DNA from 3 places in the Citricoccus muralis genome. Region 1 is predicted to be linked to each of the others. Evidence: riboswitches for the same ligand, from Rfam matches in the RefSeq annotation. Region 1 holds a riboswitch; each other region holds the start of a gene.

Evidence for each region. Region 1 has a riboswitch for thiamine pyrophosphate ahead of P8192_RS12630 (thiamine ABC transporter substrate-binding protein). Riboswitches for the same ligand answer to the same signal wherever they lie in the genome.
Region 2: it holds a riboswitch for thiamine pyrophosphate, as region 1 does, so the genes downstream of both, P8192_RS14345 (3-oxoacyl-ACP reductase) here and P8192_RS12630 (thiamine ABC transporter substrate-binding protein) in region 1, are expected to answer to the same signal.
Region 3: it holds a riboswitch for thiamine pyrophosphate, as region 1 does, so the genes downstream of both, P8192_RS14360 (NtaA/DmoA family FMN-dependent monooxygenase) here and P8192_RS12630 (thiamine ABC transporter substrate-binding protein) in region 1, are expected to answer to the same signal.

What each region holds. Positions count from the first base shown of each region.
Region 1 is NZ_CP121252.1:2,745,389-2,752,893, reverse strand. It holds gene P8192_RS12640 (ABC transporter ATP-binding protein) at 47-718, opposite strand; gene P8192_RS12635 (ABC transporter permease) at 715-2,361, opposite strand; gene P8192_RS12630 (thiamine ABC transporter substrate-binding protein) at 2,430-3,530, opposite strand; TPP riboswitch at 3,595-3,705, opposite strand; gene P8192_RS12625 (hypothetical protein) at 3,826-4,098, shown strand; gene P8192_RS12620 (cation:proton antiporter) at 4,095-4,373, shown strand; gene P8192_RS12615 (DUF4040 domain-containing protein) at 4,370-5,362, shown strand; gene P8192_RS12610 (NADH-quinone oxidoreductase subunit K) at 5,359-5,697, shown strand; gene P8192_RS12605 (complex I subunit 5 family protein) at 5,694-7,163, shown strand; gene P8192_RS12600 (proton-conducting transporter membrane subunit) at 7,160-7,505, shown strand, end outside.
Region 2 is NZ_CP121252.1:3,102,680-3,110,184, forward strand. It holds gene P8192_RS14315 (response regulator) at 81-515, shown strand; gene P8192_RS14320 (glycosyltransferase family 87 protein) at 512-2,047, opposite strand; gene P8192_RS14325 (inositol-3-phosphate synthase) at 2,208-3,293, shown strand; gene thiD (bifunctional hydroxymethylpyrimidine kinase/phosphomethylpyrimidine kinase) at 3,268-4,155, opposite strand; gene thiE (thiamine phosphate synthase) at 4,134-4,868, opposite strand; gene thiM (hydroxyethylthiazole kinase) at 4,865-5,674, opposite strand; gene P8192_RS14345 (3-oxoacyl-ACP reductase) at 5,674-6,504, opposite strand; TPP riboswitch at 6,556-6,664, opposite strand; gene P8192_RS14350 (formate--tetrahydrofolate ligase) at 6,751-7,505, opposite strand, start outside.
Region 3 is NZ_CP121252.1:3,111,365-3,118,869, reverse strand. It holds gene murJ (murein biosynthesis integral membrane protein MurJ) at 1-1,170, opposite strand, end outside; partial or broken gene P8192_RS14380 (NUDIX domain-containing protein) at 1,593-2,027, opposite strand; gene P8192_RS14375 (CCA tRNA nucleotidyltransferase) at 2,278-3,777, shown strand; gene P8192_RS14370 (SDR family oxidoreductase) at 4,294-5,142, opposite strand; gene P8192_RS14365 (winged helix-turn-helix transcriptional regulator) at 5,256-5,666, shown strand; TPP riboswitch at 5,706-5,813, shown strand; gene P8192_RS14360 (NtaA/DmoA family FMN-dependent monooxygenase) at 5,806-7,104, shown strand; gene P8192_RS14355 (DedA family protein) at 7,173-7,505, shown strand, end outside.

The sequences.
Region 1 (7,505 bases):
GAGTGCCCTACGGGAGTGACCACCGGAGCGTCAAAAAGTGTCATCTCTAGGCCGTGATGATCCGACCGGCGTCGATGGTGACGATGCGGTCGGCGACGGTGGCAGCCTCGTCGTGGTCGTGGGTGACGAAGACTGCGGCGATGGAGGTCGACGTCAGGATCTGGCGGATGTCCACGGCCAGGCGCTCGCGCAGGTCGCGATCCAGGGCGGAGAGCGGCTCGTCGAGCAGCAGCAGCTTCGGCCGCGGCGCCAAGGACCGTGCCAGGGCAACTCGCTGGCCTTGCCCGCCCGACAGGGTGGTGACCGGGCGATTCTCGAACCCCTCCAGGCTAACCAGCTGTAGCATCTGCGCCACCCGCTCCCTGCGCTCGGGCTTCGGGACCCCGGCGGCTTCCAGCCCGTAGGCGATGTTCCGCCCCACGGTGCGGTGCGGGAACAGCTGGCCGTCCTGGAACACCATGCCGCAGCCTCGCTGATGCACTGGACGCGGGATCACGCCCGGGCCGTCCACGACGACGTCGTCCATCAACACCCGCCCGGAGGTGATGCGCTCCAGGCCGGCCAGCCCGCGCAATAGGGTGGACTTGCCGGAGCCGGAGGGCCCGAGCAGGGCGACGATCTCCCCGGGGGCCACGGCCAGGTCAATGTCCTGTACCGCGGTGAAGCCATCGGGGTAGGTGATGGACACCTGCTGACATTCCACGGCGGGGACACTCACAGGGCACCGACTTTCTGGGTTGAGGGCGTGGCGAGGCTGGAGCCCAGCGTCTGTTCGGGGGCACGGTCGCGCAGGGCGCGCGGGCGCAGGCGCTCGCAGATCAGCAGCACGGCGGCGGTGATCACCGCCAGTAGCACGGAGCCGGCCATCGCCATTCCGTAGTTGTCCGCGCCGGGGCGGCCGAGCAATTGGACGATCAGCATCGGCAGGGTTTGGCGCTCGGGGGAGGCCAGGAAACTGGTGGCGCCGAACTCGCCCAGCGAGATGGCGAAGGCGAAACCGGTGGCCAGGCCGAGACCGCGCAGCAGGAACGGCCCGTCCACGGTAGCGAGCACCCGCAGCGGGGAAGCGCCCAGGGTGGCCGCGGCCTCGCGCAGCCGGGGACTGATCGCACCCAACACGGGCACCAGGGTGCGCACCACCATCGGCAGCGCCACCACCGACTGGGCCAGCGGCACCAGGGCGCCGGAGTAGGCCAGCTGCGGGGCGGCCAGCTGCACGGAGACCACGAAGCCGAAGCCGATGGTCACCGCGGACACCCCGATCGGCAGCATGATCAGCGCATCCATGCCGCGCTGCAGCCGCCGCCCCCACACGGTGCGCACCGGGCGGGTGAGCAGAAACGCCAGCGGCACCGCCATCACCAGGGTGATCAACGTGGCGTCGACGGCGATCCGCACGGAATGCTCCAGTGCCTCGAGCACCGTGGCACCGCCGGCGTACCCGGTCCCGGAGCTGGTGGCCAGCAGCTGGTAATTAGTTACGCTCCACTCGCCAGCAGTACGGAACGAGCGCACCACCAGGGACACCAGGGGCCCGGAGACCAGCAGCACCACGGTGGCCAGGGTGAGGGCCAGGGGCACGACGTCGGCGCGGGTGAGACGGTGGGTGTGGGACTGTTGCAGCCGCAGCCCGGTGGTGGTGCGCTTCAGTACTCCCTGGGTGAGCCCCACCGAGGCGAGCACGAACACGAACTGCAGCACCGAGAACACCGCGGCGGTGCGCAGATCCAGGAACACGTGGGTCTGCCGGTGGATCTCGGTTTCCACGGTGCCTACACCCGGCGCGCCCAGCGAGCGGACGATCCCGTAGGCGGTGGAACAGAACAGGAACACCAACCCCGCGGAGGAGGCGATGGCGGGTCCGAGCGCGGGCAGGGTGACGGTGGTGAACGCGCGCAGCGGGGAGGCGCCCAGGGTGCGCGCGGCATCCACGGTGCGCGGGTCCAGCACCTGCCACAGCGCGCCCACCTGGCGCACCACCACCGAGAAGTTGAAGAACACCATCGCGAGAACGACCGCCGCCGTCGTCTGGTCCAGACCCAGGAACTGCAGCGGCCCGCCGGGGCCGAACAGGGCGCGGAAGGCCACCCCCACCACCACGGTGGGCAGTACGAACGGGATGGTGGAGATTCCGCGCAGCAGCGACTGACCGGGGAACCGGCACCGGTAGAGGATGTAGGCGCCGGGGATGCCCAGCAGCACCGCCCCCGCCGTCCCAGCAACCGCCATGAACAGGGTGTGCCCGATGATCCGCCAACTGCGCGCACTGCCCAGCACTTCGGCGAACCCGGTGAGGTCGACCCCGTGCTCGCCGAGAAACCCGCGGGTCAGCATGGCTCCGACGGGCCAGGCGAAGAACACGGCAAGGAACGCCAGCGGGAGTGTTCCCGCCAGCGTCCATGCGAGGGGCCGGCCGATGCGGTGCAGGGTCAGGACTCGTAGAGCTCGGTCCAGGTGGTGAGCCAGTCAGCGCGCTGCTCGGCCACCTCGGCGGTGTCCGGCCGGATCGGGTCCTCGGCGAGCTGGGCGTTCTCGGTCCACTCGGTGGGAAGTTCAACACTGTCGTCCACCGGGTACATGTACATCGCCTCCGGCAGCGAGGCCTGGAAGTCCTCGGAGAGCAGGAAGTCAATGAACGCCTGGGCGCCTTCCGGATTCTGCGCGCCCTCGACGACCCCGGCGTATTCGACCTGCGGGGAGCAGGAATCCTCGATGATGCTGGTGGTGGGCTCATAAGCGGGCGACGACGAGTAGCTCAGCACCAGCGGGGAGGGGCCCTCGCCGTCGGATCCGGAGAACTCCACGTAGTAGGCGTCCGACCAGCCGGAGGCCACGGTCGCGCCGCCGTCGAGCAGGTCACTCCAGTAGTTCTCCCATTCGCCGTCGGGGTAGGCAGTGGCGGTGGCCGCAAGGAATGCGAGCCCGGGGGAGGAAGTGTTCGGGTCGATCACGGTGAGCAGCTCGGCATACTCCGGATCACGCAGCTGCTCCAGCGAGGTGGGAGCGGCCAGCTCGTCGGTGTTGCTGGCATCGTCTGCGAACCAGGCGTCGTCCACGTTGATGCACACCTGGCCCTGATCGATCGGGGTGAAGTAGCCAACCGCGTCGCCGTCGGCCAGCAGCTCCTGTGCGGAATCGGGCAGTGCCTCCGACGAATATTCAGCCATGACCCCCTCGTCCACCAACGGGGCGGTGGAGTAGTCCTCGATGCCGTACACCCCGTCCACGGTGGGGGAGTCCTTCTGCAGGATCAACTGGTTCACCAGGGCGCCGGAGTCCCCGGGCGCGGTAGTGACCAGCTCGTAGCCGGACTGCTCTTCGAACTCGGCGATCTGCTCTTCGGAGATCGCGAACGAGTCGTGGGTCATGATGGTCACGGTGCCGCCGGATTCCCCAGCCTCATCGGAGCCGTTGGAGTCACCGGATCCTCCGGTCAGCGAGCAGCCGGCCAGCGCCAGAGTACTGACGACGGCGAGGCCGGACACGGTGAGGGCGGTACGCGCTCGGCGCGTAGAGGTCGGGTTGAGCATGGATCCTCCATCGGTGTAGTGGAGGGGCCGCACGGAGCCCACCGCGTGCGGCAGAATCCGTGCGGGGAGAGAATTCTCGACTTCCTTCGCCGGTGCTAACCGGAAGCAGGTTCGAGGGTCTGCGCTTGCGTCGCGCACTCTCAGCACCAGCGTGGGTGCTCCCCTGTCGAATGTCCCTCCAGCATAGCGCCCTCGACGCGTGGTCAGGTACCGGCGGTCTCACGTAGGCTGGAGAATTGCTGAAACTGCGCAAACCGCCAGGTGCCGTGTTCACCTGCGTCCTCACAGGAGAGCCATGATTGTCGAGATGACCCTCACCGGGCTCCTCATTCTGCTCACGGTCAACGTGCTGATCAGTTTGGTGCGTGTGGTCCGCGGACCCACCGGGCGCGATCGCCTCACCGGTGTGCTCTTCGCCGGCACGACCGGAGCAGGGGTCATGCTGGTCGGCTCGGTGCTGACAGACCAGCCGGCGCTGCGCGACATCGCTCTGGGCCTGGTAGCCCTGGCCGCCGTGGTCGTTGTGGTGCGCTTGGCCGCCGAAAAACAGCGACGGTCCGTTTCATGAGTGTGCTCGCCGATGCGGTAACCGTGCTGTCTGCTCTGGGCGCGGCCGTATTTTTCACTGCAGGAACCGTGGGTCTGCTGCGATTCCCGGACCTGCGATCCCGCCTGCACGCGCTCACCAAGGCCGACTCCTTGGGGTTGGGGTTCGCAGCCCTGGCCGTGATGGTTCAAATGGATACGGTGGCGTCGGCGCTGAAGGTCTTGCTGGTCTGGTTGCTCGCGTTGGCCACCGCCGCCACTGCGGCCACCCTGCTCTCACGGGACGACGACGCGTGATTCCGCCCAGTGACGTGAACGCCGTGCACGTGGTGTTGGCCGCCGTCGTGCTCGTTGCGGCCGTGCTCGCCCTCTACGCTCCGCGACGGATGACCGCCGTGGTGCTGTTTCTGGTTTTCGGCGTACTGCTGAGCGGCTACTGGGCGATGATCGGGGTTCCCGATGTGGCCCTGGCGGAGGCGGTGATCGGCACCGGAGTGACGGGGGCACTCTTCGGCTGGGTGGCCACCCTGCTGCCCGAGACCCCTGGGCGACGCTGGGTGAACGGTCGGGGTCTGCTCGGCCTGACGCTCGGGACAGGCCTGGGAGCCGGGCTCGGGGTTGCGCTGGCGCGCATCGTGCCGGCGTCTGAGACAGCATCGCCTGCCGCGGAACCGGGGCTCGGTGCCGAGGTGGAGCGGGCGCTGCCGGCCACCGGGGTGGAGCACGGCATCACCGGGGTGCTGCTGAACCTCCGCTCCTTCGACACCCTGATGGAGATGGTGGTGCTGTTGGTCGCCGTGGTGGTGGCACTGGCCTTCGTCCGCTCGTCCGGGACCGCCTCGAACCCTCAGCCCGTCACCTCGGACAGTGGTGATGCTGGAGCCTCTCAACCTGACGACGACGCCGCACCACTGCTCTGGCTCTTCGTGCGCCTGGTCGCCCCGGTGGCGCTGTTGCTGGCGGCCTGGGTGCTGTTCGCCGGCTCCTCCCAGCCCGGCGGCGCGTTCCAAGCCGGCGCCGCTGGAGCAGCCGTGCTGATCCTGATGCACGCTTCGCGTACCCGCGCCATCGCCCCCGGAACCGGGCTGACGGCGCTGCTGGTGGTCGGAGTGCTCGGCTTCGTGGCCGTGGCCGTGGGCGGGCTGGTGGTCGGCGAGTCGTGGCTGATGCTGCGCGGTGAGGGTGCCGGTGTGGTCACCGTGGTGCTCGAGACGCTGCTCGCGGTGAGCATCGGCGCCAGCCTCGCCGTGGTATTCCTGGCCTCGGCCCGAGGACGCCGATCATGAGTGAGCTGACCTTGTGGCTGGGAGCTCTGCTGACGGGGATCGCCGTGATCCGTCTGCTCACCGTGGAGGAGCCGCTGTCTCGGCTGATCGCACTGAACATCACCGGCGGAGGCACTCTGATGATCCTGGTCGGGCTCGCCGTGCGCAGCGAGGCCCCGGACCCGGTACCCCAGGCGCTGGCCCTGACCGGGATCGTGATCACCGTGGCGTTCACTGGAGTGGGTCTCGTGCTGCTGCGCGCAGTGCACGAGGAGGAACTGACCGACCTCGACGATGCCGAGGAGACTGAGGACACTGAGGGCGCTGCGGATACCGGAGAGCAGGAGAGCCGATGACTGATATCCCGGGTGCTTCCGCACTGTTGCCGGCGGTGGTGCTGCTGCCGGTGCTCGGCGCTGTGGTGTGCGTGTGCCTGTCACGTCACCGCCAGGTGCTGCCCGGCGTCATCACTGCCGCGCTGAGCGTGCTGATCTCGCTCGCGCTCGCGGTCACCGTGGCCTCGTCGGGTCCGCTGGAGCATCAGATGGCTGGCTGGGCGCCGCCGTTGGGCATCGTCCTGCGCGCCGACGGCATGGCAGTGGCGTTCATCGCGCTCGCCGGCGTCGTCGGTCTGGCTACGCTGCTGGTGGCCAGCACCGACGAGCGGACCACCGGGGACCGCAATGGATTCTGGCCGCTGTCGCTGCTGTGCTGGTCCGGGCTGAACGCGGTGTTCCTCGCCCAGGATCTGTTCAACGCCTACGTCGCCCTGGAGGTGCTCAGCCTCGCCGCCGTCGGGCTGGTGGCCCTCGGCAGCGGGGGCGCGCTGCGTGCTGCGCTGCGCTATCTGGTGGTCGCGGTGATCGGTTCCATGCTGCTGCTGGTGGCGATCGCGGTGATCTACGCCCAGACCGGCACTCTGGACATGACCCTAGCCGGGCAGCGTCTCGATGCGCCGACCGCCCGGCTGGCCCTGGTGTTGGCGGTGGTCGGAATGGGGCTCAAAGCCGCAGTGGTGCCGATGCACGCCTGGCTCCCTCCGGCCCACGCCGGTGCTCCGGCCGCGGTCAGCCCGTTAATGTCGGCGCTGGTGGTCAAGGGTGCTTTCTACCTGTTGTTGCGACTGTGGCTGGAGGTTGTCCCCGCCGATCCCGTTATCGGGCTGGCGCTCGGGATTCTGGGGGCAATCTCGGTGGTGTGGGGCAGCCTGATGGCGCTGACCGAGAAGCATCTCAAGCGCATTGCCGCCTACTCGACCATCTCGCAGATGGGCTACCTCTTCCTCGCCTTCCCGCTGCTGCAGTCCGCCGAGCCCGACGAGCAGGTCAGGGCCATGCTCGCCGCCGTGATCACCATGGCCCTGGCCCACGGCTTAGCCAAAGCCGCGCTGTTTTTGGTGGCCGGCGCCCTGATGCTCGGCACCGGCACCGACCACGTGGACGGGTTCGTCGGAGCTGCACGTACCCAGGGTGTGCTGGTCGCGGGGATGATCATGGCTGCGGTGAGCCTCATCGGGCTGCCTGTTTCCTTGGGCTTCACCGCGAAGTGGGGATACCTGACCACCGCCATGGACCAGGGCGTCTGGTGGATCGTGGCGGTGCTGCTGCTTGGCACCCTGCTGGCGGCTGGGTACCTGCTGCGCCCGATCGCCGCACTGCTGCGCTCCGCCGACATCTATGACGAATCGTTGCGCGTGGAACCCAGTTCCCGGCCAGCCCTGCAGCGCTGGGTGCCGTTCTCGCTCGGGGCAGCCGCGATCGCCACCGGCTTCCTCGGCGCGCCGATGGCTCAGCTCGCCGTGGCGGGGGTGGGCGCCGGATGACCACGCTGTTGACGCTCGTCCCGCTGGTGCTATTGATCCTCTCCGCGGTGCCCGCCCTGATCATCTTCATGATGCCGGAGCACGCCTCCCGGGCCCGGATTACCCTCAACGTGAGCGCCGCCGCCGTGAAGCTGGTGCTGATGGCGGCCCTGGTGCCGTTCATCATGGACGCCGACATCGCCCCGGAGGTCCGTTTCGAGTTCGTGCCCGGGATCGATCTGGTGTTGCGCGTCGACTCGCTCTCGCTATTGTTCACGCTGCTCTCGGCCCTGCTCTGGCTGGTCACCACCATCTACGCGGTCTCCTACCTGCACGGCCAGCCCAACCGGCGCCGGTTCTTCG
Region 2 (7,505 bases), 360 kb from region 1:
CCCATTGTCGCCTCGGTAGATTCCTGGACCATTCCGAGAACCCACTGGTCTCCGATCCAGAGACTGGGCAGAATGGAGGTATGTACGTGTCGGTGGAAGTGTTGACGGTGGTGATCTCCGCGGTCGCCGTGGTGGTGACCATTGTTGCCTCGACCTTCTCTGGTTTCGCGTGGTTCATCAAGCGCATGGACCAAAAGTTCGAGCAAGTGGACTCCAGATTTAAGCAGGTGGACGCCCGTTTCGATCAGATGGACGCAAAGTTCACGCAACGCATCGACTCCCTCGAGTCGAGAATGGACGCCCGATTCGACCAGATGGACGCGAAGTTCACACACCGCGACGACGCGCTCGACTCCAAGTTCACGCAACGCATCGACTCCCTCGAGTCGAAAATGGACAGTCGGTTCGACAAGATGGATCAGCGTCTCGACGGACTCCAGGGTGAGCTCACCGAAGTGAAAATCGCCGTCGCCCGCCTCGAGGGACCGCAACGTCGGATCGAGATCGCCCGCTAAATTCGGGTGTCAACGTCGGCCGTCGTCGATCGAATCAGCCAGGGCGCCCGATCGGCTGCCCCATCATAGGGGCCGCCCTGAGGATCATCAATGGACTGAGCCGCCAGATCGCCCGGGTCCCAATGCGTCGCGTTGAGCTTCCGGGTCCCCACCGGCACCGTCGTGGGACGCTCGGACTGGGCAGGGAGACTCCGGCGCACCGGGTCGTCTTCTGGGCGCAGGATCTGCTGCACCACCCGCACCATCAGATAAACGGTGGCAGCCACATGAGCCAGCACAGCCATCACGTAGATCGACGAGTCCAACTGATGCACGTTCTCATGTCCCGAGACCTGCGAAGACAGATGCGCCCAGATGGCAAAAAAATGCAGAACTTCGGCCAACTGCCAGATCAGGAAATCCCGCCAATTCGGCAGGGCCAACGCCACGAGCGGCACCAGCCACAACACGAACTGAGGCGAATAGACCTTGTTGCACAGGATGAACGCGGCCACGATCAGCAGTGCCAACTGAGCGAAACGAGGCCGGTGGGGAGCCAACACGCCGAGCAGGAAAATTCCGCCACAGCACAGCACGAAAGACACCACCGACAACGTGCCCAGACTCGCTCCCGTCACCGCTAGCGCGCTGCCATCGGGAAGCACCTCGTTGTAGATCTGCCAGATAGAGGACCACCCCGGCGGGCGCTCGGAGGAGAAGGTGTAGAACAGCGACCAGGCCTCGGGGTTGGCGATCATCAGCGGCAGATTCACCACCAGCCACGCGACGACGGCGCCCAGCACCGTCCAGGCCAGCGGGGCGAAGCGTAGACTCCGCACGGCCAAGATCAGCAGCGCCCCCAACAGCAACATCGGGAAGACTTTCATCGCCGCACCCAGACCCAGCATCACACCGGCCCAGCCGGGCTTGCCTCCGCCAAACAACCACATCCCGAGCATCATCAGGGCCACCGCCCACATGTCCCAGTTGATACTGCCGGCCAGGATGATTCCGGGCGCCACCGCTACCATGGCCGCGTCCCAATACCGGCGCCCGGCGGACCGGGCCGTGACTATCACCGTGACCACCCACAAGGCGAACACGAACAAGAAATTCACATCGAAGTAGATCAGCGAGGCGGACGCCCCGAAACTGGGCAGCGTCTGGGCGATCATTGCCGTCATGGAGGCCACGAGCGCGGCCAGCACGGGGTATTCGAAGGTGGAGCCGTCAGCGAAAGGGGCCAAAGCATTCTCCGCCAGGCCGCGCCCGGCGTAGAGGGCAGTCCAGTCGGAATAACAGCCGGCGAAGTACACATCGGGCTGGCCCCAGCCGTTGATCCGGCAGAACGATTTCTGCAACACGGCGACGACGGCGGCCAGGGTGGTCAGCAGAATCAGCACCCGAAAAGGCGTGAAAAAGCGGGCCGCGCTCCGGCCCGGAACCGTGTGCGCACCCACGGGTCCGCCGATGCCACGGCGCAGCGCGGCAAGCAGACGGTCGTCCTGGGTGGGTGACACCGCGGGCAGGCGCCGGGGAGGTGACTCGGGCATGCCGCCAGTCTAGACACCGGCGGTCGATCTCATCCTGAACGTGTCATCACTCACGCGGCGCGCGCTTAACTACACCAGAAGGCGTACAGTAAGAAAGGTTTGTTTCCACGTTTCGTCTACATCAATCAACGGCAACGTCGCCGTCGCCAAAGGAGTACCGGTGTCGAAGAACCCCATTCGCGTTGCGATCGCAGGCCTGGGCAACTGCGCCACGTCCCTCATCCAGGGTGTGGAGTACTACCGCGAGACCTCTAGCGAGGAGAGCGTTCCCGGCCTGATGCACGTACAGTTCGGCGACTACCATGTCTCGGATCTCGAGTTCGTGGCTGCGTTCGACGTCGACGCGAAGAAGGTCGGACTCGACATCGCGGACGCGCTGGGCGCCTCCGAGAACAACACCATCAAGATCGCTGACGTGCCTGCGACCGACGTGAGTGTGCAGCGCGGCCCGACCCTGGACGGCCTGGGCAAGTACTACCGCGAGACCATCGAGGAGTCCGACGCCGAGCCCGTCGACGTCGCCGAGGTGCTGCGTGAGCGCCAGGTGGACGTGTTGGTCTGCTACCTGCCCGTGGGTTCGGAGCAGGCCGCCAAGCACTACGCACAGGCTGCTATTGATGCGAAGGTCGCCTTCGTCAACGCTCTGCCCGTGTTCATTGCCGGCACCCCGGAGTGGGCGCAGAAGTTCACCGACGCTGGCGTGCCGATCGTGGGCGACGACATCAAGTCCCAGATCGGCGCCACCATTACCCACCGCACCATGGCTGCGCTGTTCGAGTCCCGCGGCGTGACCGTGGACCGCACCTACCAGCTCAACGTAGGCGGCAACATGGACTTCAAGAACATGCTCGAGCGCGAGCGCCTGGAGTCCAAGAAGATCTCCAAGACCCAGGCTGTCACCTCGAATGTGCGCGCCGAACTGGCCGACGACGACGTCCACATCGGCCCGTCCGACTACGTAGCCTGGCTGGACGACCGCAAGTGGGCCTTCGTACGCCTGGAGGGCCGCAACTTCGGCGACGCCCCCGTCTCGCTGGAATACAAGCTCGAGGTGTGGGACTCCCCGAATTCGGCCGGCGTGATTATCGACGCCGTGCGCGCCGCGAAGATCGCCGCCGACCGTGGCGTCGGCGGTCCGATCCTCTCGGCGTCGTCCTACTTCATGAAGTCCCCGCCCGTGCAGCACCACGACCAGGAAGCGCACGAGCTGGTGGAAGCCTTCATTCGCGGGGAGATCGAGCGCTGATCGCGTGCAGGTGGTTCACCGGGCCGTGACCGGTCTCCGGAGCCACCGACAGTTGCCAGTCCGCGGCGGCCACCAGCGCCTCGTGCAGGTAGTCGCGTCCGGCGCGCACCGCGTCCACCCATTCCGGCACCCCGAGTCGGCCCCCGGTATGGCAGGCGCGCCCGGCGTGGGCGGCGATCGCTGACGACAGGGTGCAGCCGGTGCCGTGCGTGTTGCGGGTGGTAACTCGCGAGCTACTCAGTTCGGTGACGCCGTCGCGGTGCACCACCACGTCGGTGACCTCCGATGAGCCGGCGTCGTCGTGAAGAGCCGCGGCAAGGTGCCCGCCCTTCATCACCACCACCGGCACACCCAGCTCGTGCAGCGCCCGACCCTGTTCCACCATCTGTGCCCGGTTCACGGCGGGCTCGGTGCCCAGCAACCGGGCGGCTTCGGGTAGATTCGGCGTCAGCACATCCGCCAGCGGCAGCAGTAATTCGCGCAGGGTATGGGCGGCATCGTCCGAGGTCAGCGCGTCACCAGACGTCGCCACCAGCACCGGGTCAACCACCAGGGTGCCCAGGTCCTGACGCCGACGGGCTATCAGTTCGGCCACCGCGGCAACCACCTCCGGGCTGCCCAGCATGCCGATCTTCGTGGCATCGATCGGCACATCATCCAGCACCGAGGTGAGTTGAGCGACGACGTCGGCCGGGGCCACCGGGATGACCTGCTGCACGCCCTGGGTGTTCTGCGCGGTGAGCGCGGTGAGCACCGAGGCACCGTACACGCGCAGGGCCGTGAAGGTTTTCAGATCGGCTTGAATGCCCGCGCCCCCGGAGGAATCCGAGCCGGCAATGGTCAAGGCTGTGGGCGGGCGCATGCCACCTCCTCGCGCAGTCGAGCAGCGGCAACGCGCGGGCTCGGCGCGGAAGCAATCGCGGACACCACGCAGATCCCGTCGACTCCGGTGGCCGCGACCGAGCGGGCGCGCTCTCGGTCAATGCCGCCGATGGCGACCGCGGGCAGTGCGGGCGCCTCGGGGTGCTGGGAACAGGCTGCGTCGCGAACCCGGAGCCGATCTCGCAGGCCATCGATCCCTAAAGGCTCGGCGGCGTCGGGCTTAGTGGCGGTGACCCAGACGGGGCCAATGCCAATCACATCCGGGCGGGCATCGCCCTCGGCCCGGGCAGCAGAGTCCACCTCAGCTGCCGAAGAAGTGGACAGCCCGATCAGCACTTTCTCGCCGAGGACGCCACGGGCTCGGGCGACAGAATCGTCGGACTGGCCCACGTGCAGGTGGCAGCCGGTGACGCGGGCGACCTCCAGCCGGTCGTTGACGAAGAGGGGGACCTGTTCGAAACGGGCCACCCCCACCTCCTCCACGATGCGGGCCCGGCAGGCGCGCACCAGCTGAATCAGAGCATCGTCGTCGAGGGTTTTGTCGCGTACCTGGATGACGGTCGCACCCCCAGCCACCGCCGCGGCCGCCACCTCGGGCACTCGGGCCGGGCCGCCGGAATACCCGGTGTCGGTGACGTGGTAGAGCGACCAGTCAATGGCGGCGGCGCGCTCGGCCCGCTCGCGGGGGCTCATGCGTGCTCCTCCACCGTGACCAGCTCGCCGACCCGTTCCGGAGTGAGCTCGTGGAGGGCATCCATCCAGGCCACGCTGAAGCTACCGGGGCGCACGGTGGTCTCGGCCGCCAGGGTGCCCGCCGCGGAGAGCAGGGCATGGGCGGCCAGCACGGCGTCGTGATCGGAGTGAACCTCCACTCCGAAACGCACGGCCCCCAGGGCCGCCGCCGTCACCGCGCCCAAGGAACATCCGGTGCCGATCACCTGTTGCATCACCGGGTGCCCGCCGGTCACCTGGCTCACCCGCCCCAGCGAGACGATGGCGTCACTCGGTCCGGACACCGCTACCACGGCCCCGGTGCGCTCGGCCAGGGCCCGGGCGGAGTCCAGCACGGTCTCGACGGCGTCGGTGGCATCCACCCCGCGGCCCCCGGAACCGGCCCCGGCCAGCGCCAGGATCTCCGAGGCGTTGCCGCGGATCGCGCTCGGCCGCCCCTCCACCAGCTCGTGAGCCAGCCGGGTGCGCACGCTGAGTCCACCCACCGCCACCGGGTCCAACACCCAGGGAGTCTCGGTCTCGCCGGCGGCAGCCACCGCGGCACGCATCGCGTCGGCTGTCGCATCGGAGATGGTGCCGAGGTTGACCAGCACCCCGTCGGCCACCCGCGCGAATTCGGGGGCCTCTACCGGGTGCGCCACCATCGCCGGGGCCGCACCCACGGCCAGCAGCACGTTGGCGGTGATCTGTTGGACCACCGTATTGGTCAGGCACTGCACCAGCGGCGCCCGTTCGCGGAGCAGATGCAGTTCGGGAAACGTCGTCATCAGTTCATCACCAGCCCGCCGTCAACCACCAGGTTCTGCCCGGTGACCGCCCGGGATCCCTCACTGGCGAAGAACAGCACCGCGTCGGCGAACTGGGCGGGGGTGGTGACCTCGCGCAGCGGCGTGGCGGCGGCAATCGCGTCGAACACTTCGTCCGGAGTGGCCGACGACGCATCCGTGCTGCGCAGCAGTCCGCCGGAAACCATGTTCACCCGCACCCCGCGCGGACCCAACTCGGCGGCAAACGTCCTGGTCAGCGCCAACAATCCCGCCTTCGCCGCGGTGTAGTCGTGGTATGGCACCACCGGATTCTGCACCAGATTCGTACCCACATTGATCACCCGGGCCTCCCCGGCCTCCTCAAAGTCCGGCAGCGCGGCTTGGATCAGGTGCAGTGCACCCTCCACCGCGCCCTCGTACTGGCGGGCAAAATCCGCGCCCGTGATCTGCTCGACGCTGGGCCGCGCGTCCCCGTTGAAGGAGAAGTCCACCAGGGCATTGTTGACGACGACGTTCACCGGCGCCCCGAACCGTTCACGCCCGGCACTCACCAGGGCCTGCACCTCGTCACGGTGGCGCACATCAGCCCGGACGGCCACCGTTCGATCCGGGTGCCGCGCCACCAGTTCCTCGGCGGCGTCTCGGCTGGAAAGGTACCCGATCACCACCCGCGCTCCGGCTTCGAGAAACGCCTCAGTGAGGTGGCGGCCCAGGCCGCGAGCGCCTCCGGTGACGACGACGATGCGGTCACTCAGGTCAGGGGCGGCAGAAACCGGTCGGGACGCAGTGCCCGGGGTGGTGGGAGGAGAGGCGACGGTAGCTGAGGTCACGGTGGGCCTTTCTGACGGTGGCCAAGAGAGACCACCGGGATGCGCAAACCGACACCTCGCTGTGGACGTCCCTTCGCCAGTACGAACTGGATCAGGTTCAACGGGTGTTATCTCAGCCGCCCGGATCCCACAAGGATCGGCGGCACCCCGCGTCACTTCCCACCACTGTAGGCCACCAGGCCCAGTGCGCGGAAGGGCGCCGGCCAGGTTACTGCTGCGGCGCAGACACCGAGCCGCAGCTGCGGGTCAGCTCAGCCCCGAGATCTGACCGTCGACGACGCTCATCCCGTCGGCGGCGGGACGGCGCGGCAGCCCGGGCATGGTGAGAATCTGCCCGGTCAGCGCCACCAGGAATCCCGCACCCGGACGCCGTCGCAGTTCCCGGATGCTCACGGTGAAGCCCTCGGGCGCCCCCATCCGTGCAGGGTCATCGGAGAACGAGTACGGGGTTTTCGCCATGCACACTGGCACCCGGTCCTCACCCGCAGCTTCCAGGTCAGCCAGCTGCCGCGCCGCGAGCGCAGAGTATTCCACGCCGGCCCCACCGTAGATCTCGGTGACGATGCGCTCGATCCTCTCCCGCGCCCCGGTCTCGGGCGTGAACAGCCCCTCGGCGGTGCGCCCTTGCTCCAGGGCGGCGCGCACGTGCCCGGCGAGCTCCTCGGCCCCCGCCCCGCCGTGTGCCCACACCTCGGTTACCGCACAGGCCACGCCCTGGTCCCGGCACCAGTCCTGTAGCCAAGCCAGTTCGGCGTCGTCGTCCTGGGTGAAGCGGTTGATGGCCACCACCACCGGCGCCCCGAAGCGTTGCATGTTTTCCACGTGGCGGCCGAGATTGACGACTCCGGCCTCCAGTGCGGCCAGGTGTTCCTCTAGGCCGGCCGTGCCCGGATCGTTCAGCGTGGCCAATCCCATGCCCCCGTTGAATTTCAGCGCGCGCACGGTGGCCACCACCACGACGGCGTTGGGCATTGCGCCCGCGGTCGGCCCGGTGATCTGCA
Region 3 (7,505 bases), 370 kb from region 1:
GAACATCATGGGCACCGCGAAGATACGCAGCCCGCGGCCGGTGGTCTCGCGGGCCTCCTCGATGCGCTGGGCGTGCATGGAGCGGGCCAGCTGGTTGAACAGTACGGTGGCGATGGAGAGGACGAACACCGAGTGCGGCAACACCGTAATGAGCTGGGTGACATTGAGGGCGTAGAGGCCCGGTACGGCGGCGCTGGCCTCTGCCGATTCACCGACGAGGGAGCGGGCCTCGGTGGCGCCGGTGACGAGGCGGGCGCCGATGAGGTTGCCGAGGTTGCCCACGACCATGGTGATCAGGGTGAAGGCGGCGAGGCGGCCGGTGGTACGCAGTCCCATGCCCTTCCAGCCGAACTTCAGCCGCAGCCCGAGCCCGAGTCGTTTGAGGGGCCAGAACAGCACGAGCGCCTGAACCACGATGCCTAGGGTGTGTCCGCCCGCGAGGACCAGGGTGTGCGTCGTCGTCCATTCTGCGAGCTGTTGGGAGTCGTCGATCCCGGTGTAGTGGCCGAACATCAGCAGGTAGACGCCGATGACGATGATGGCGACCGCGTTGTTGGCGACCGGGGCCCACATGTAGGCGCCGAAGCGGCCGTGGGCGTTGAGGACCTGGCCGATGATGGCGTAGAGGCCGTAGAAGAAGATCTGGGGCAGGGTCCAGAGTGCGAACGCGGTGGCCAGGGCAAGTTTCGGCTCGGACCAGTTCAGCGTCAGCGCGGACATGATCGGGTAGGCGCACGCCGTGATGGCGAGGGTGAAGGCCGCCATGATGATGATCGCGAGGGTGATCAGCCGGGACGTGTAGTCGGCGCCGCGGTCTGGGGCGCGAGCGGCCTTGATGAGCTGCGGGACCAGCACCACGTTGAATACGCCGCCGGCGAGCAGCATGTAGATGATGTTCGGGATGGTGTTGGCGGATTCGAAGACGTCGGCAACGAGAGCGGTGGAGCCGATGGCGATGGCCAGCAGCGAGGTGCGGATGAAGCCAAGCACGCGGGAGACGAGGGTTCCGGCGGCCATGATGGCGGAGGCGCGGGCGGCGGCCTGCGGATTGCGTGAGGCGTCTTCGGGCGGTTCCGGGGAGTCAGTTTCGGGGGCGCCGGTGGTGTCGAGCGGGTCGTGGGCGCCCTGGGTTGCGCCCGCGGCGTCGCCGGTGGGTGGGGTGGTGCTCACGGAGTGCGTCTCCCCAGATGAGGTCCGGGTTTGGGCGGTCCCGGCTTGGGCCGGGGGGCGGGTTCGGCGGCGGGGCGCTGCGGGGCGCCGTCGCCGTTCGTCGTCGTGGGTCCTTGCGGGGAACCAGACGTGGTGCCCGATTCGGTGGACTCGGTGGGCCGGGGCGATTTGCCACGCTGTGCCAAGCGCGCGAGGTCAGCTGGGCTGGGGGCGCGTTTCGGGGCGGGCGCGGCTGCGGGGCTAGCGCTCGTGGTGGAGGAACTGGTGGCGGAGAGGTCCGAGGGCTTGGGGACGCGGCGCACGGTGCGCAACACGGTGGGGACCGGGCGCTCGCCGGGGGCGATCTGCTGGGCGAGGCCGGTGATCCGTCGGGTCGTGTAGCCGCGGCGCACGGTCAGCCGGGGGGTGTTGAAAAACTCGTGCATCAGCTCGCGGGCGGCCTCCACGATGCGGCGCTCGTTGAGGAAAGTCAGGCGGGAGGCCAGACGGTCTAGCTCCACCCAGGCGACGTCGACCGCTTCTTGGTCGGGGTCGTTCTCGATGGTGAGCTCGCCGCCGGTGGCGCGCAGCAAATAGTGATGGACGGTTTTGTGGACGCGGTGTGAGGGCACGGTGAACCAGTAGTCGATGCTGCCCAGGGTGGTGAGCACGGTGCCGGCGATACCGGTCTCTTCTTCCACTTCGCGTACGGCGGCTTCGTGGTGTTCCTCTTCGCCTTCGGGGTGACCCTTGGGCAGCACCCATTCGAGGCGTCCGCCCCGGTTGTAGCGGGCGATGATGGCGACCTGGTGTCGGCCTTCAACCTCACGGACCACCATGCCGCCGGCGGAGACTTCCTCGACGGTGGGTAGCGCCATGGATCCACCGGATTCCACCGCATTGATGCGGCGTGATGATGCGGAGGTGTAACGCGGGCGGTAACCCGAGTCAGACTCGGTGCCCCGGGAACCGCGATCACGCGCAGAACGGCGGGCCGCTGACGGGGTCAGCGGCCTCACTCGATCGTCGTGTCGGTCCTGGGACATACCTTCCACTCTATCGGGACAGACGCGGATCGCATCTCATCGCACGGTCAGGGGTCTCGGGTATGGCACCCTTTAACACATCATGACTGAACCCCATGCTGACTCCGTCGCGCCCGAACGCGCCCCCTCGGCGAGCCTGCCGACCGGTTTCCCTGATGATGCCGTGCTACCTGACGTTGCCCTAGAACTGGGCGGGCTTTTTGCCGAAGCCGGCTACGAGCTGTCGCTGGTGGGCGGGCCGGTGCGCGATCTTTTCTTGGGTCGGGGCGTGGTGGATTTAGACTTCACCACTAATGCGCTACCGGAGCAGACCCAGACCGTGGTGGCCGAATGGGCCGATGCGGTGTGGGACATCGGGGCCCGGTTTGGGACCATCGGGTTCAAGAAGGGCGAGTGGCAGCTGGAGGTCACCACCTATCGTGCGGAGCAGTACGATCCCGAATCGCGGAAACCCGTGGTGGCTTTCGGTACCGAACTGAACGATGACCTGTTCCGGCGTGACTTCACCGTGAACGCGATGGCGTTGCGGTTGCCCGACCTGGAGCTGGTGGATCCGTTCGGCGGGATGCGCGACCTTGCCGCTGGGATGTTGCGCACGCCAGGGGCACCGGAGGATTCCTTTTCCGATGACCCGCTACGGATGATGCGGGCGGCACGCTTCGCTGCCCAGCTCGGATTCGCCGTGAACGACACGGTGGTTCAGGCGATGATCGCGATGGCTCAGCGGATCGACATTATTTCGGCGGAGCGGGTGCGCGAGGAGCTGGTGAAGTTGATCCTGGCGGATCAGCCGCGGGCGGGAATCGACCTGCTGGTGCGCACTGGACTGGCTGATCAGGTGCTACCCGAGGTGCCGGCGCTGCAGTTGGAAACCGACGAGCACCACCGACACAAAGACGTGTACAACCACTCACTGACGGTGCTCGAGCAGGCGTTGGACCATGAGGCCGACTATGTGGAGGCCCCGGATTTCGTGTTGCGTTTTGCAGCGTTGATGCATGACGTGGGCAAGCCGGCGACGCGACGCTTCGAGCGTTCGGGCGCGGTGAGTTTCCGGCACCACGACGTCGTGGGAGCCAAGCTCGTGCGGAAGCGCATGCGGGCGCTCAAGTTCGACAACGACACCATCAAGGCGGTGGCCACCCTGGTGGAACTGCACATGCGGTTCTACGGGTATGGCGACGCCGGTTGGTCGGATTCGGCGGTGCGTCGCTACGTGACCGATGCTGGCGACCAGCTGCAACGGCTACACGCCCTGACCCGCTCTGACGTGACCACCCGGAATCGGCGTAAAGCGGAGCGACTGGCCCATGCTTACGACGACCTGGAACAGCGGATTGCCGAGCTGCTCGAGCGCGAAGAGTTGGATGCGATTCGGCCGGACCTCGACGGCAAGCAGGTCATGGAGCTGCTCGGCATCTCGCCGGGACCCTTGGTCGGGCGAGCGTACAAGCACCTGTTGGAGTGGCGGCTCGACGATGGCCCGCATGATGAAGAGACCGCGAAGGCCGAGGTGCTGCGGTGGTGGGCCGAACAGCCCGAGCATCCCAGTGCTTCCAAGTCGTCCGACTCGGATGACTGACCTGTCCCGGCTTGTTGAGGTTGTCTTGTGGCCCGCGGCACTCCATGGTGAGCGAGAATCCGGGCAAATTTCGCTGGATCGTTGAGGTCCGACCATGTCCATCGCACTCACCCGCGATCCTTGCCTTTGCCCACCAGAAATCGACGCGACCTATCGGGAATTCGTTGTGGTCTCGCCCTACTGACGAAGCCCGGGCCGGAAGCGAAGTGGGAGCCGGAATCACGGGAATGCCATACAGGTCTAGGGCCGTGTGTCCACAGGAAACCACAGGCTTGTTGCGACTCAACGAAAAGGACACCGCGGCGATGCGCAGTTTTTCCCAGGTGGCCGCGGGTACCAGTCGTCCGGGCATGATGCAGCACCGATGCGAGGGCGGACGGCGGTTCGGGCGGCAACGGCATGCGTTCCAGCATGGCCGAGGAGAAAGAGAAAGGGGCCAGCGCTGCGGTCATCTGTGGATAACCGCACCGCCGACCCCTCGAGATCAGGCCTTCAGCTGGTCAAAGCCTCAGTTCTTCAGGCCTTTAGCGCCTCGGCGGCAGAGGTCGAGGGCCGACCGATGAGGTCCTGCAGATCCGTGCTCTCGGAGTACAGCGCCCCCTGCTCGATGATCGGGTCCATGCTCGCAAACATGGCAGCGACCTCGGACGGCAGGCCGAAGCCTTCCAGGGTGGCCTGGTACTCGGCCACGGTCTGGTTTTCGTAGGTCACTTCCTTGCCCAGAACCTCGCCCACAGCAGCGGCGATTTCCGGGTAGGTGAGCGCGGGCGCACCGGCCAGCTCGTAGACCTTGCCGGCGTGATTTTCACCGGTGACGACGACGGCAGCCGCCTCGGCATAGTCGCGGCGCGCGGCCCCGGACACCTTCGCCGAGCCGGCGGCGCCGAAGAACTTACCGGTAGCCTCGCCCGAAGCCAGAGCGGAGGCGTAGTTCTCCCAGTACCAGCCGTTGCGCAGCCGCGTGTGGTCGATGCCGCTGTCGGCCAGCAGCTGTTCGGTGGCGGCGTGCTCCGGCGCCAGGCCGAGCTCCGAGGTGTCCAGGTTGAGCAGGCTCGTGTAGGCAATGAAGGAAACGTGAGCAGCCTTCGCAGCGTTGATGATGTTGGTGTGCTGAGCTACGCGCTGACCCACCTCGCTGCCTGACACCAAGACGAGGCGATCCACGCCGGACAGGGCGGCGGTGAGGGCTGCTTCGTCTTCGTAGGAAGCTACGCCAAGAGCAATCCCCTGATCAGAGAGGGGCTGCGCTTTCTCAGCAGAGCGGACGACGGCGACCAGGTCGCTCGCGGCCACACCGCGCTGCAGCAGTGATTCGATGATGAGACCACCCAGGTGGCCGGTGGCTCCGGTGACGGCAATGCGCATGATGTTCCTTCTTTCGGTCGGTGCCTGTTGGCGGCGATGGAATCACTGTAGCGCTTACCTAAAGTAAGTGCAACTGAAAAGTCAGCACTAACCATAAGCGTATACTGGAAGGCATGACGTTCGATCCAGATGCCGAAGCAGAAGCGGAAGACTTCGCGCCCGATGTCTTCTCGAGTGCCTGCACTTCCCGCACCGCCTTGCAGCACCTCACCGGTCGCTGGGGATCGCTGATCATGGTGGCGCTGAAGCTCAGCGGCGAACCCATGCGGTTCGGGGAGATTCGGCGCCGGATCGATGGTGTCAGCGAACGAATGCTCTCTCAGACCCTCGGTCAGTTGGAACGCGACGGGATGGTGGTCCGCACCGTGCACAGCACCATTCCCCCGAACGTGGACTACGGTCTGACGCCGCTGGGCGTGAAAGTTGCGGTGCCGCTGGCGGAGCTCACCGCCGTCGTCGAGGCCGAATTGCCCCAGGTGATCGCCGCGCAGCAGGAGTATGACGCTACTGCCCCGCAGAGGTGACGCGGCGGCGGAGCTGACGTAAAGTCGTCAACACCTATACAACGTGACACGGGGTGCCCCTGGTTCGTAACGAGTCGGCGGCTGAGAACAGACCCGTTGAACCTGATCCAGATCATGCTGGCGAAGGGATTGTCGATTAATGACGCATGTCCACACCCGTTCCGAGATCCACCTCAACCTGTTTGCTACCGCATGCGGGCATCATGCGGCGGCCTGGCGTGCTCCCGATTCTGCTGTCGAGCGGATCGGGGCCATCGAGTATTGGGAGCAACTGGCCCAGCTGGCCGAGCGCGGCTGCCTCGACGCGTTCTTTCTGGCCGACGGGCAGGCGCTGGGGCCGGGCAGTGCGCCGGTGCGGTACTTCGATCCGCTGACCACGCTGGCGGCGGTGGCCCGGGCGACGGAGCGGATCGGGCTGGTGGCAACGATCTCCTCCACCTTCTGGACGCCGTTCCCGGCAGCGCGGATGCTCGCTAGCCTCGACCACCTCTCGGGTGGGCGCGCGGGGGTGAATGTGGTGACGTCGATGACGGACGCCGAAGCCCGGAATCACGGGATGGACCGCCTGCCGGGGCGCGAACAGCGGTACGCCCGGGCCGAGGAGTTTATCGTGGCCATGCAGGGATTGTGGGACTCCTGGGAGGACGGCGCGGTGCGGGCGGACCGGGACGGAGCCTACCTGGATGCCGCGCGAATTCACCCGGTGGACCACCGGGGACGCTACTTCGAGGTGGCCGGGCCGCTGACGGTGCCGCGTTCACCGCAGGGGCGGCCGGTGGTGCTGCAGGCCGGGGCCTCGGAGCCGGGGCGCGCGCTGGCGGCACGCTACGCGGAGGGGATCTACGCGGTGGCGTGGGATGCGCAGGCGGGCCGACGGTATCGGGCGGATCTGCGACGTCGTGTGGCCGCGGCAGGCCGGAACCCGGACGACGTCGTCGTGATGCCGGGCCTGGTGACCGAGGTAGCCTCCACCGAACGGGAGGCCAGGGCGCGGCGGGCCGAACTGGATGCGCTGCTGCCGGTGGCGGAATCGTTGCGTCAGCTGTCGTTCTTTGTGGGTCAGGATGCCTCCGACTGGGAGCTGGATGCGCCCGTGCCGGAGCTGCCGCCCGTGGAGGAATTCACGGGGCCGGTGGGGCGCTATGCCACGGTGCTGCGGATGATCGAGACCCGGAAGCCCACGGTCCGCGAACTGTTGGGGTTGCTGGCGGCCGGGGGTGGGCACGCCACGCTGATAGGCACCCCGGAGCAGGTGGCTGAAACGATGCTGAACTGGGTGGATTCCGGGGCGGCGGATGGGTTCAACCTGATGCCGCCTACCCTGCCGGGGTCGCTGGAGGACGTGGTGGAGCAGCTGGTGCCGGAACTTCAGCGCCGGGGTCGGTTCCGGCGCGAATACCGGGAGACCACGTTGCGTGAGCGGTGGAGTCGGGAGTGAGGCGGGCCGAGTGAGGGCAGGCTCGGCTCATTTCGGCACATAGGACTGTCGCCGGATACCCTGGAGAGGTGAACCCCTTGAATTGGAACATGCCGCTGGTCTGGGTATGGCTGGCGCTGTTCTGCATTGTTTTCGCCCGGGCCGGGGCGACCTACGTGGTGGGCCGGCTGGTGCGCCGCGGTGCCGCGCGGTTTGAGCGCGCCGAGAAGCTGCTCGCTTCGCCGTCGTACCTCACGGCCGAAGCCCGGATTAACCGCTGGGGCGCCCCGGTGGTGGCGGTGAGTTTCCTGACGATCGGGTTCCAGACCCTGGCTAACCTCAGCGCGGGCGCCACTCGGATGTCGGCCTGGCGATACTTACCCGCACTGGTGGTCGGCGGCGCGGCGTGGGCGACCATCTAC